2 regions of the Pseudomonas sp. SDO5591_S426 genome follow, and region 2 is predicted to be linked to the other one. Evidence: predicted binding sites of a transcription regulator. Region 2 holds the regulator's gene; the other holds the start of a gene.
What was found. The regulator FliA, encoded in region 2, starts transcription of late flagellar genes. The targets are predictions, from matches to a motif close to CTAAAGTTTNNNNNNNNNNNGCCGNTAA.
Positions count from the first base shown of each region.

Region 1: a site for FliA is predicted at 2,000-2,027, ahead of ACW9JC_RS21735 (flagellar protein MotY). Genes of this name have one in related genera too.

Region 1 is NZ_JBSVXD010000132.1:9,117-14,638, reverse strand. It holds gene ACW9JC_RS21750 (peroxiredoxin) at 1-142, shown strand, start outside; gene rnt (ribonuclease T) at 213-890, opposite strand; gene pyrC (dihydroorotase) at 887-1,933, opposite strand; gene ACW9JC_RS21735 (flagellar protein MotY) at 2,093-2,998, shown strand; gene ACW9JC_RS21730 (argininosuccinate synthase) at 3,128-4,345, shown strand; gene ACW9JC_RS21725 (hypothetical protein) at 4,430-5,074, opposite strand.
Region 2 is NZ_JBSVXD010000026.1:24,142-30,067, forward strand. It holds gene flhA (flagellar biosynthesis protein FlhA) at 1-428, shown strand, start outside; gene flhF (flagellar biosynthesis protein FlhF) at 440-1,765, shown strand; gene fleN (flagellar synthesis regulator FleN) at 1,882-2,712, shown strand; gene fliA (RNA polymerase sigma factor FliA) at 2,709-3,449, shown strand; gene ACW9JC_RS08330 (chemotaxis response regulator CheY) at 3,616-3,987, shown strand; gene ACW9JC_RS08335 (protein phosphatase CheZ) at 4,007-4,795, shown strand; gene ACW9JC_RS08340 (chemotaxis protein CheA) at 4,831-5,926, shown strand, end outside.

The sequences.
Region 1 (5,522 bases), on a different contig from region 2:
GCTGCGTCTGGTTGACGCTCTGCAATTCCACGAAGAGCACGGCGAAGTCTGCCCTGCCAACTGGAAGAAAGGCGACAAAGGTATGAACGCTTCGCCAGAAGGCGTTGCGGCTTACCTGACCGAGCACGCTGCCGCTCTGTAAGGCACGCTCCAGGTACAAAAAAACCGGCCATCGAGGCCGGTTTTTTTATGGTCGGGATTTAACTGACCTGTCAGTCGTCGAAATCTTCCCAGCCACCCATCTGTTTCCAGCGATTGACGATGCCGCAGAACAGCTCGGCGGTCTTCTCGGTGTCATAGCGAGCCGAGTGAGCCTCGCGACCGTCGAAGTCGATGTCCGCTGCCTGGCAGGCTTTGGCGAGTACGGTTTGACCGTATGCCAGGCCGGCGAGGGTCGCGGTGTCGAAACTGGAGAATGGATGGAACGGGTTGCGCTTCATGTCCAGACGCGCAACCGCTGCGTTGAGGAAGCCCAGGTCAAAACTGCTGTTGTGCCCGACCAGAATCGCCCGCTTGCAGCCGTTGGCCTTCAATGCCTTGCGCACGCCGCGGAAGATATCGTTCAGGGCCGTCTCTTCACTCACTGCCATGCGCAGTGGGTGATCGAGCTTGATCCCGGTGAACTCCAGGGCTGCGGCTTCGACGTTCGCGCCTTCGAAAGGCTCGACGCGGAAGAAGTAGGTGTGATCCGGGTAAACAAAACCCTTTTCATCCATGGCGATGGTGGTTGCGGCGATTTCCAGCAGGGCGTCGGTGGCCGAGTTGAAGCCACCGGTTTCTACGTCGACGACAACGGGCAGGTAGCCACGAAACCGTGCGGCCATCGGGTGACGGGAACCGCCGCCACCGCCTTGACCTTCCTGTTCGTCGTCGAAATGGTCTTCACTCACGCGTGTTCCTCCAGCAGGCGCCAGCGCAGTTTTTCACCGGCGCGCAGCGGGATAACGGTCAGCTCGCCGAACGGCAGGCTGGTCGGGGCGGTCCATTCTTCGCGAACCAGGGTAATGCGATCGGTGTTCGCCGGCAGGCCATAGAAACGCGGGCCGTTGAGGCTGGCGAAGGCTTCGAGCTTGTCCAGCGCGTTGCGCTGTTCAAAGGCTTCGGCGTACATCTCGATCGCCGCGTAAGCGGTGTAGCAACCGGCGCAACCGCAGGCGGCTTCCTTGGCATGCTGGGCGTGGGGCGCCGAGTCGGTACCGAGGAAGAACTTTTCGCTGCCGCTGGTGGCGGCGTCGAGCAGGGCTTCCTGGTGCGTGTTGCGCTTGAGGATCGGCAGGCAGTAGAAGTGCGGCCGAATCCCGCCCACCAGCATGTGGTTGCGGTTGTACAAAAGGTGATGCGCGGTGATGGTTGCGCCAACGTTGGCCGGGGCCGAGTTGACGAACTGCACGGCGTCGCCGGTGGTGATGTGTTCAAACACCACTTTGAGCGTAGGGAAACGCTCGACCACACGACGCATGTGCTCATCGATGAAGATTTTTTCGCGGTCGAACACGTCGACATCGCCGCGGGTGACTTCACCGTGGATCAACAAAGGCATCCCGACTTCGGCCATGGCCTCGATCGCCGGGAAAATCTTGTCGATGCTGGTGACGCCAGAGTCCGAGTTGGTGGTCGCGCCGGCCGGGTACAGCTTGGCGGCGTGCACGAAGCCGCTGGCCTTGGCCTCGCGGATTTCTTCAGGCTGGGTGCGGTCGGTGAGGTACAGCACCATCAGCGGTTCGAACGAACTGCCGGCCGGGCGGGCAGCGAGAATTCGCTGGCGGTAGCCGTCGGCCTCAGCCGCATTGCGGACCGGAGGTACCAGGTTGGGCATGATGATCGCGCGACCAAAGGTGCGCGCGACATCCGCGACGGTATTGGTCAACACAGCACCATCGCGAAGATGAATGTGCCAGTCGTCGGGACGCAGCAGGGTCAGGCGGTCGGACATGAGGGGATTCCAGGCGGGTCAAACTGAGGGGAATGCTACCGGAAAAGACTCTTGCAGGCACTCGCTATCAAGTTTTGCCGCAAGCTTCCGATATCCAACAGGTATGCCGTAAATATCTGTGTGTCGGTCTTTTTGTTGTCGAAGCCAGTGGAGCCTCCCGTGCGCCAGCGTTATTTAGCCTTGCTCAGTGTGTTTGCCAGCCTTCCTGCGATGGCGCTCACTTTCCAGACTCGTCTGGAGAGCATCGAGTGGACGGTCGAAGGCGACAAGTTCGAGTGCCGCCTGACTCAGCCGATAACCGATTTCGGTTCGGGCCAGTTCGTGCGTCGCGCGGGCGAGCAGGCGACGTTTCGTCTGAACGCCTACAACGCAATGATGGGCGGTGGCTCGGCTACCCTGTTGGCCGCCGCTGCGCCGTGGCAACCGGGGCGTGGCGACATCAATCTCGGCTCCGTACGAATCGGCAGCGGCAATGTGTTGTTCAACAGTTCGCAAGTGCAGGCCGGGCGCTTGATCAGCGGTCTGATGGACGGGCGCAGTCCCGTGGTTCGACACTCCTCGGGCGATGGGCGGGTGTCGGAAGTGCGCTTGTTGCCGGTCAAGTTCAATAAGGCCTTTGCCGATTATCAGGGCTGCGTGGCCAAGCTGTTGCCGCAGAACTTCGATCAGGTGAAACAATCCGAAGTCGGTTTTCCCGGCGGTGGTATCGATCTGGATGCAGCCGCGAAAGCCAAGTTGCAGGTAATGCTGGAGTTCATGAAGGCCGATCCGACGGTCAATCACATCGAACTCGATGGCCACTCGGACAACAGCGGCAATCGCCTGACCAATCGTGACCTGTCGCGACGCCGGGCATTGGCGGTGATGGAGTTCTTCAAGGCCAACGGCATCCTCGAATCGCAAATCACCATGCGTTTCCACGGCGAGCGTTACCCGCTGGCGCCGAATTCCAACAACGCCAACCGCTCGAAAAACCGCCGGGTAGCGATACGTCTGGAGCGAGGCGCGCCACCAGAACAAGTGGCCCCTCAAGCAACGAAACCCGCCACGTCAGCAACTTCCTGACTCATCGGTCATCGTCGCGCTCTCGACATAATCTGTCGCTTCGTCGTCATTAGCTGTCGCGCCACTGTAAATTATTCTGTATGAGCGGTAGACTTCCCGGCTTTCCGTAGAACCCCGTGGAGTGATGGCATGGCGGACGTAAACAAGGTCGTTCTGGCGTATTCCGGCGGCCTGGACACTTCGGTGATCCTCAAGTGGCTGCAGGATACTTATAACTGTGAAGTCGTGACCTTCACCGCTGACCTGGGTCAGGGCGAAGAGGTCGAACCGGCACGCGCCAAGGCTCAGGCCATGGGCGTCAAAGAAATCTACATCGACGACCTGCGCGAAGAGTTCGTGCGCGATTTCGTGTTCCCGATGTTCCGCGCCAATACCGTTTACGAAGGCGAGTACCTGCTGGGTACTTCCATCGCTCGTCCGTTGATCGCCAAGCGTCTGATCGAAATCGCCAACGAAACCGGCGCTGACGCCATTTCCCACGGCGCCACCGGCAAGGGTAACGACCAGGTTCGTTTCGAACTGGGCGCCTACGCCTTGAAACCAGGTGTGAAAGTGATCGCTCCGTGGCGCGAATGGGACCTGCTGTCCCGTGAGAAGCTGATGGATTACGCTGAAAAGCACGCGATCCCGATCGAGCGCCACGGCAAGAAAAAATCCCCGTACTCGATGGATGCCAACCTGCTGCATATCTCCTATGAAGGCGGCGTGCTGGAAGACACCTGGACCGAGCACGAAGAAGACATGTGGAAATGGACCGTCTCCCCGGAGAAGGCTCCTGACAAAGCGCAGTACCTGGAACTGACCTACCGCAACGGCGACATCGTCGCACTGGACGGCGTCGAAATGACCCCGGCCACCGTGCTGGCGACCCTGAACCGTATCGGTGGCGAACACGGTATCGGTCGTCTGGACATCGTCGAGAACCGTTACGTGGGCATGAAGTCCCGTGGCTGCTACGAAACCCCAGGCGGCACCATCATGCTGCGCGCGCACCGTGCGATCGAATCGATCACCCTGGACCGCGAAGTGGCTCACCTCAAAGACGAGCTGATGCCGAAGTACGCCAGCCTGATCTACACCGGTTACTGGTGGAGCCCCGAGCGTCTGATGTTGCAACAGATGATCGATGCGTCCCAGGCTCACGTTAATGGCGTCGTGCGCCTGAAGCTGTACAAGGGCAACGTGATCGTCACCGGCCGCAAGTCCGATGAGTCGTTGTTCGACGCCAACATTGCCACCTTCGAAGAAGATGGCGGCGCCTACAACCAGGCCGACGCTGCGGGCTTCATCAAGCTCAACGCGCTGCGCATGCGCATCGCCGCTAACAAAGGCCGCAAGCTGTTCTGAGGCCTTTGAGCTGTAATGGATGGGTGGCCTCGTCAGGGACGAGGCCACCGATCTGAAAGCGTTTTCCCTGTCGATTGTTGTGTGTCAGTCGCTGCACTGATCAATCACCGTCATCCCATGTGAACTCAAATTGTAAACAACGCAGAAAGTGGCACTGCCGCGTTTTTTTGCCTGTTTTGAGTATTTGAGTGCGCATTCCTTAAGCAATCTTTCTGAATCCTCACCTGTGAGAAACAGAAATACGTGAGCCTGTCTTTCCGGTAATTCCTCTGTCTTTTCCAGCAACGTGCTGAATTCCATTTTTTTGCTCATCCAGCGTGCATCGATGATGTACAGGTCTGCCAGTGCCTCGTGCAACCGAACGTGATGCTTAACCGTGCGCGAATTTTGTACATTGATCTCGACTGGTGGAGCTTGTGCAGTACAAGGACTGGTGGGCCGACGATCTTTTATGGTCCCATCCCGCTGGGTCTCACCGTCCAGTACTTTCAGGAAGTCCTTTCCCTTTGCGAAGTCTGAAGGCGCGTACAACGACCGGTAGTTGAAATTGAGCGTGGCGAAGAACAGTAGCAGCAAGTAAAAAGGAAAAATTATCAGGAACCAGATGTAGATTTCCCGTTCTTTGTTATCCAGAAAAGGCAGTGAAACGGCAGCGGAAGTTTCCGACAGCGTCGCGAATATGGCAATAACAGTAATAGGGTTGGTGATTCTCTTTTGGTTTTCGATCATGTTGTCTACTCATTTTGTTTGTCTTTTCTCGAATATTGAATGAAGGGTTGTGTTTGGTTTGTGGGTTTTTTGGTTTGAATGTTTATTTCAAATATACATCGTATGGATGGTGCTGGTTTGTTTGTACGCTATTAATGATTGTTCAGTTTTGGTTTTTTGCTGTAAGAGTATGTGGATACTTTGTGTGTGATATTTCTGTTATGAGTTCAAGCGTCGAAAATAGCCGTTACTTTTAAGTGGGATTTCCTGCTGAAGGCTCGTTGGATTGCTACTTCGGAGCGCGTGGTCCAGTTTTTTTAGTTGTAAGTCGATACAAAAAACTTCCTGAAAAATTCGCTTGCGTAACGCCAATACAGTTTTCGCTACGCTGAGTTCGAGGAGTTTTTGTAAGATTAATCCGCGATGTTTGTAGGGAATGTCTCTCGGTGCGGGTGGCCGGGGGGAGCGG
Region 2 (5,926 bases):
AAGCCATCGCTAACAACGCTTCCAAGAGTCAAGATACCGCCGCATTGGTGGCTGCGGTGCGCGTCGGCGTAAGCCGCGCAATCGTGCAAAGCATTGTAGGCACTGACTCCGAGCTGCCAGTGATCACACTGGAGCCAAGGTTGGAACAAATATTGCTCAATAGTCTGCAGAAGGCAGGACAAGGCTCGGAAGAGGGTGTTTTGCTGGAGCCAAGCATGGCAGAGAAGCTGCAGCGTTCGTTGATCGATGCAGCGCAACGTCAGGAGATGCAAGGTCAACCGGTGATCCTGCTGGTGGCCGGTCCGGTTCGCGCGATGCTCTCGCGTTTTGGCCGACTGGCAGTCCCGGGGCTGCATGTGCTGGCCTACCAGGAAATACCCGACAACAAGCAAGTGACCATCGTTGCGACAGTAGGGCCCAACGGCTGAGGTAGTGGTTTATGCAAGTTAAGCGTTTTTTCGCCGCCGATATGCGTCAGGCCATGAAACTGGTTCGTGATGAGCTGGGCGCCGATGCCGCCATTATTGGGAACCGCCGGATCGCCGGTGGTGTCGAGCTGACGGCTGCCCTGGATTACAAGCTGTCGGCGCTGGCTCCGCGCGTTCCGAACATGGAACTCGAAGACGAGCTGCGCAAGACCCAGTCGCGGATCGTCACCGCCCAGGCCGAATTGAGCCTGCGCAGCGAAGGCGAGAGCGACAACGCCACCAATCGCCAGTTGTTCGCCGGCCTGCCATTGACCGCCGCCGAACCGCTCATCGAGCCGACTTACGCCGAGCCACGTCGTCCGGCGCCAGCACCGACCGCTGCAGCGGCTGTCGACTCGCGTGCATTCGACTCGATGCGTTTCGAGCTCAACAGCTTGCGCGAACTGATGGAAGTCCAGCTCGGCTCTTTGGCGTGGAATCAGCTGCAAGGCAGCCGTCCGGCCCAGGCCAACCTGTGGCGTCGCCTGCAACGCATCGGCCTGTCCGGTCCGTTGTCGCGCGACTTGCTGGCGATGATTACCGATATCGAAGAACCTCGTCAGGCCTGGCGCATGCTGCTCGCGCACCTGGCGCGGATGATTGCTACTCCGGAAGTCGAGCCGCTGGAAGAGGGTGGAGTGATTGCCATGGTCGGCCCCGCCGGCATGGGCAAGACCACCACCCTGGCCAAGCTGGCTGCCCGCTACGTGCTCAAGTACGGCGCGCAAAACATCGCGTTGGTGAGCATGGACAGCTACCGTATTGGTGCCCAGGAGCAGCTCAAGACCCTTGGTCGGATTCTCAATGTGTCGGTGACCCATGTCGATCCGGGCCAATCGCTGGTGCAGGCGTTGGAACCACTGCTGCGCAAACGCGTCGTACTGATCGATACCGCCGGCCTGCAAGCCAGTGATCCGGCGCTGCGCATGCAGCTCGAAAGCCTGGCCGGGCGTGGCATCCGTTCCAAAAATTATCTGGTCCTGGCAACCACCAGCCAGAAGCAGGTTCTGACGGCCGCTTATCACAGTTACAAGCGCTGCGGGCTAGCTGGCTGCATCCTGACTAAACTGGATGAAACGGCGAGTCTGGGCGAGGTGTTGAGCCTGGCCATCAGCCATGAATTGCCGGTGGCCTACCTGACCGACGGCCCGCGGATTCCGGATGATTTGCATCTGCCGCGCCGTCATCAACTGGTCAGTCGCGCCGTTAGCGTGCAAATGCAGGAAGAGCCCAGCGAAGAAGCCATGGCTGACATGTTCGCTGATATCTACCACAGCCCCACCAAGCAGGTAGGCTGAGGTAACAATGAATAGTTTTTGTACCTACATCGATGGTCTGCCATGCATTGTTCCGTTTGCGAACGCGCAGCCAGTAATGTGGCCTCCGTCTATGCAAGACAAGGTAAAGAAATAACATGGGCAGCATGCATCCCGTACAGGTGATCGCGGTGACCGGCGGCAAAGGTGGCGTCGGGAAAACTAACGTGTCAGTGAACTTGTCCCTGGCTTTGGCTGAGCTTGGCCGGCGCGTCATGCTGCTGGACGCCGACCTGGGACTGGCGAACGTCGACGTTCTGCTGGGGCTGACACCCAAACGTACCCTGGCCGACGTGATCGAAGGCCGCTGCGAGCTGCGCGACGTCCTGTTGCAGGGCCCCGGCGGCATCCGCATCGTTCCGGCCGCGTCCGGCACCCAGAGCATGGTTCATTTGAGCCCGGCGCAGCACGCCGGCCTGATCCAGGCCTTCAGCGACATCGGCGACAACCTCGACGTGCTGGTGATCGACACCGCTGCGGGTATTGGTGACTCGGTAGTCAGTTTCGTTCGCGCGGCCCAGGAAGTGTTGCTGGTGGTCTGCGACGAGCCGACTTCGATCACCGACGCCTACGCGCTGATCAAACTGCTTAACCGCGACTACGGCATGAACCGCTTCCGCGTCCTGGCCAACATGGCCCAGAGCCCGCAGGAAGGGCGCAACCTGTTCGCCAAGTTGACCAAAGTCACGGATCGCTTCCTCGACGTCGCCCTGCAATACGTCGGCGCCGTGCCTTACGACGAAAGCGTGCGCAAGGCTGTGCAGAAACAACGTGCCGTCTACGAAGCCTTCCCGCGCTCCAAGTGCTCGCTGGCGTTCAAGGCGATCGCACAGAAGGTCGACACCTGGCCGCTGCCTGCCAACCCGCGCGGGCATCTGGAATTCTTCGTCGAGCGCCTCGTGCAACAAACGGCAGGACCGGTTCTATGACAGCCAGCGGCTACAACCTCTACAAGAAGTCGGCACGCGATGCGCAGTACGAGCTGATCGAGCGTTATGCGCCGCTGGTCAAACGCATTGCCTATCACTTGCTGGCGCGTCTGCCGGCCAGTGTCCAGGTCGAAGATTTGATCCAGGCCGGGATGATCGGCCTGCTGGAAGTCTCCACCAAATACGACGCTAGCAAAGGCGCGAGTTTCGAGACGTACGCGGGCATCCGCATCCGCGGCGCCATGCTCGATGAAGTGCGCAAGGGGGACTGGGCGCCACGTTCGGTCCACCGCAATACCCGCATGGTCAGCGATGCCATTCGCTCGATTGAAGCTAAAACCGGCCGTGACGCTAAAGATCACGAAGTTGCGGCCGAACTCCAATTGAGTCTCGACGATTATTACGGGATTTTGAACGACACCCTGGGCAGCCGGTTATTCAGTTTCGACGATCTGTTGCAGGACGGCGAACACGAAGGGCTGCACGAGGATGGCGCGAGTGCTCATCTCGAGCCGTCACGCGATCTGGAAGATGAACGCTTCCAGGCGGCGCTGGCGGACGCGATTGCCAATTTGCCGGAGCGTGAGCGACTGGTGTTGGCGCTGTACTACGACGAAGAGTTGAATCTCAAGGAAATCGGTGAGGTCCTGGGAGTCAGCGAGTCTCGGGTCAGCCAGTTACACAGCCAGTGCGCGGCCCGTTTGCGGGGGCGTTTGGGAGAGTGGCGAGCGCGCTGAAGGCAGTGTGGGGGCACTGTGACGTGGCTGGTGGGGTGATGAACCGCGCCGGTCTCGATCCGCTGTACTCCAGACAGTCATCGAGTGTTTTGCCAGATTGATTGAAATGGCGCGCCCAGGTGCTGGGCGCGTTTTAGTCTGCTTGGAGGTCGAATTGGACAAGAACATGAAAATCCTCATCGTTGATGACTTCTCAACGATGCGGCGGATCATAAAAAACCTGTTGCGTGACCTTGGGTTCACCAACACGGTCGAGGCCGACGATGGCACTACCGCCATTCCGGTTCTCAACAGCGGGAGCATCGACTTTCTGGTAACGGACTGGAACATGCCTGGCATGACCGGTATCGATCTGCTGCGCCACGTGCGTGCCGATGAAAAGCTCAAGCACCTGCCGGTGCTGATGGTGACCGCTGAAGCCAAGCGCGAGCAGATCATCGAAGCGGCCCAGGCCGGTGTAAACGGCTATGTGGTCAAACCCTTCACGGCCCAGGCGTTGAAAGAAAAAATCGAGAAGATTTTCGAACGCATCGGTTGAACTGCGCCACGGGGGAGCTATGGGGCATAACGAATCTTCGCAGGGCGATTTTGAATCGACCCTGAAAAAACACGCCGTCGAACTGGTCGAGAGCCTTGAAAAGGGCAAGTTCGGCGATGCTGTGCAATTGATCCATGAGCTCAACCAGACCCGTGACCGCGGCCTGTATCAGGAAGTGGGCAAGCTCACCCGCGAGCTGCATAGCGCGATCGTCAATTTCCAGATTGACCCGCACATGCCGCAAGCCGAGGAAGTGTCACAGATCACCGACGCCACCGAGCGTCTGGGTTATGTGGTCAAGCTGACCGAGGCCGCGGCCAACCGCACCATGGATCTGGTGGAAAACGCCACGCCGCTGGTCAACAGCCTGGCTGACGAAGCCCAGGCCTTGAGCACCGATTGGGGACGCTTCATGCGTCGCGAAGTCGGGGCTGAAGAGTTCCGCGAGCTGGCCCGTCGCGTCGACGGATTCCTGGCGCGCAGCAGCACTGACAACCGCGCCGTGTCGACCAACCTCAACGATATTCTGCTTGCCCAGGATTATCAGGACCTCACAGGTCAAGTGATCAAGCGAGTGACCCAACTGGTCACCGAAGTTGAGAGCAACCTGCTCAAGCTCGTGCTTATGGCCAGTCAGGTGGACCGCTTTGCGGGCATCGAACATGACCGTGAAGCGATGCTTGCAGAAAAAGATCCACAAAAACATCTCTCTCAGGGTGAAGGTCCGCAGATTCATGCCGATAAAAGAGAAGACGTTGTGTCCGGTCAGGACGATGTGGACGATTTGTTATCCAGCCTTGGATTTTAGGTTTTTAGACCTGTTCTGTTAGGAGCACACCATTAATGAGCTTCGGCGCCGATGAAGAGATCCTTCAGGATTTCCTGGTTGAGGCCGGCGAGATTCTAGAGCAACTGTCCGAGCAACTGGTCGAGCTGGAAAGCCGTCCGGATGATGCGGATTTGCTCAATGCAATTTTTCGCGGTTTTCACACTGTAAAAGGGGGCGCCGGCTTCCTCCAGCTCAACGAGCTGGTGGAGTGCTGTCACATCGCCGAGAACGTGTTCGACATCCTGCGCAAGGGTGAACGTCGCGTCGACTCGGAATTGATGGACGTGGTTCTCGAAGCACTGGACGCGGTGAACAGCATGTTCAGCGAAGTCCGCGAGCGCAGCCCGATCACGGCTGCCACGCCTGAATTGCTCGCCGCATTGGCCCGACTGGCCGAGCCGCAAACAGCGGACGAGGCGGCGCCTGCGCCTGTCGCCGAAGTGGTTGAAGAACCTGTCGCCGAAAGCGAATCGGGTGACATCACCGACAATGAATTCGAACAACTGCTGGACTCGCTGAACGCCGTCAAGGCTCAGGCCGAGGCACCGGCGGCTGCTCCAGCGCCTGCCAGCGATGCCGCTGCCAGCGACGAAATCACCGATGCCGAGTTCGAGTCGTTGCTCGACCAGCTACACGGCAAAGGCCAGTTCGCCGTCGATGCAGTGGCACCTGCTGCCCCTGCGGCGCCGCAAGCGCCGAAGGCCGCGGGCGACAGCTCCGACATTACTGACGACGAATTCGAAGCACTGCTCGACCAGTTGCACGGCAAAGGTAACTTTGCCGTCGATGCGCTGGAATCGGCCATCGCTTCGGTGCCGACGCCAGCCGCGCCAGCCGCTGCTGCAGCCGGTAGCGACCTGATCAGCGATCACGAATTCGAATCGCTGCTCGACGAATTGCACGGCAAAGGCAAGTTCACTGAAGTGGGCGCGACGGCTGGAACGGCAACCGGCGCCAGCGCCTCGGTTGCAGCACCTGTCGCCAAGGCTGCGGCGCCGAAACCGGTAGCCAAGGCACCCGAGCCGAAAGCCGAAACACCGACGCCTGCCGCCGCTGCTGCACCGGCTCCGGCCCGTGCCCCGGCCGCGCCACCGGCGGAAAAACCGGCCA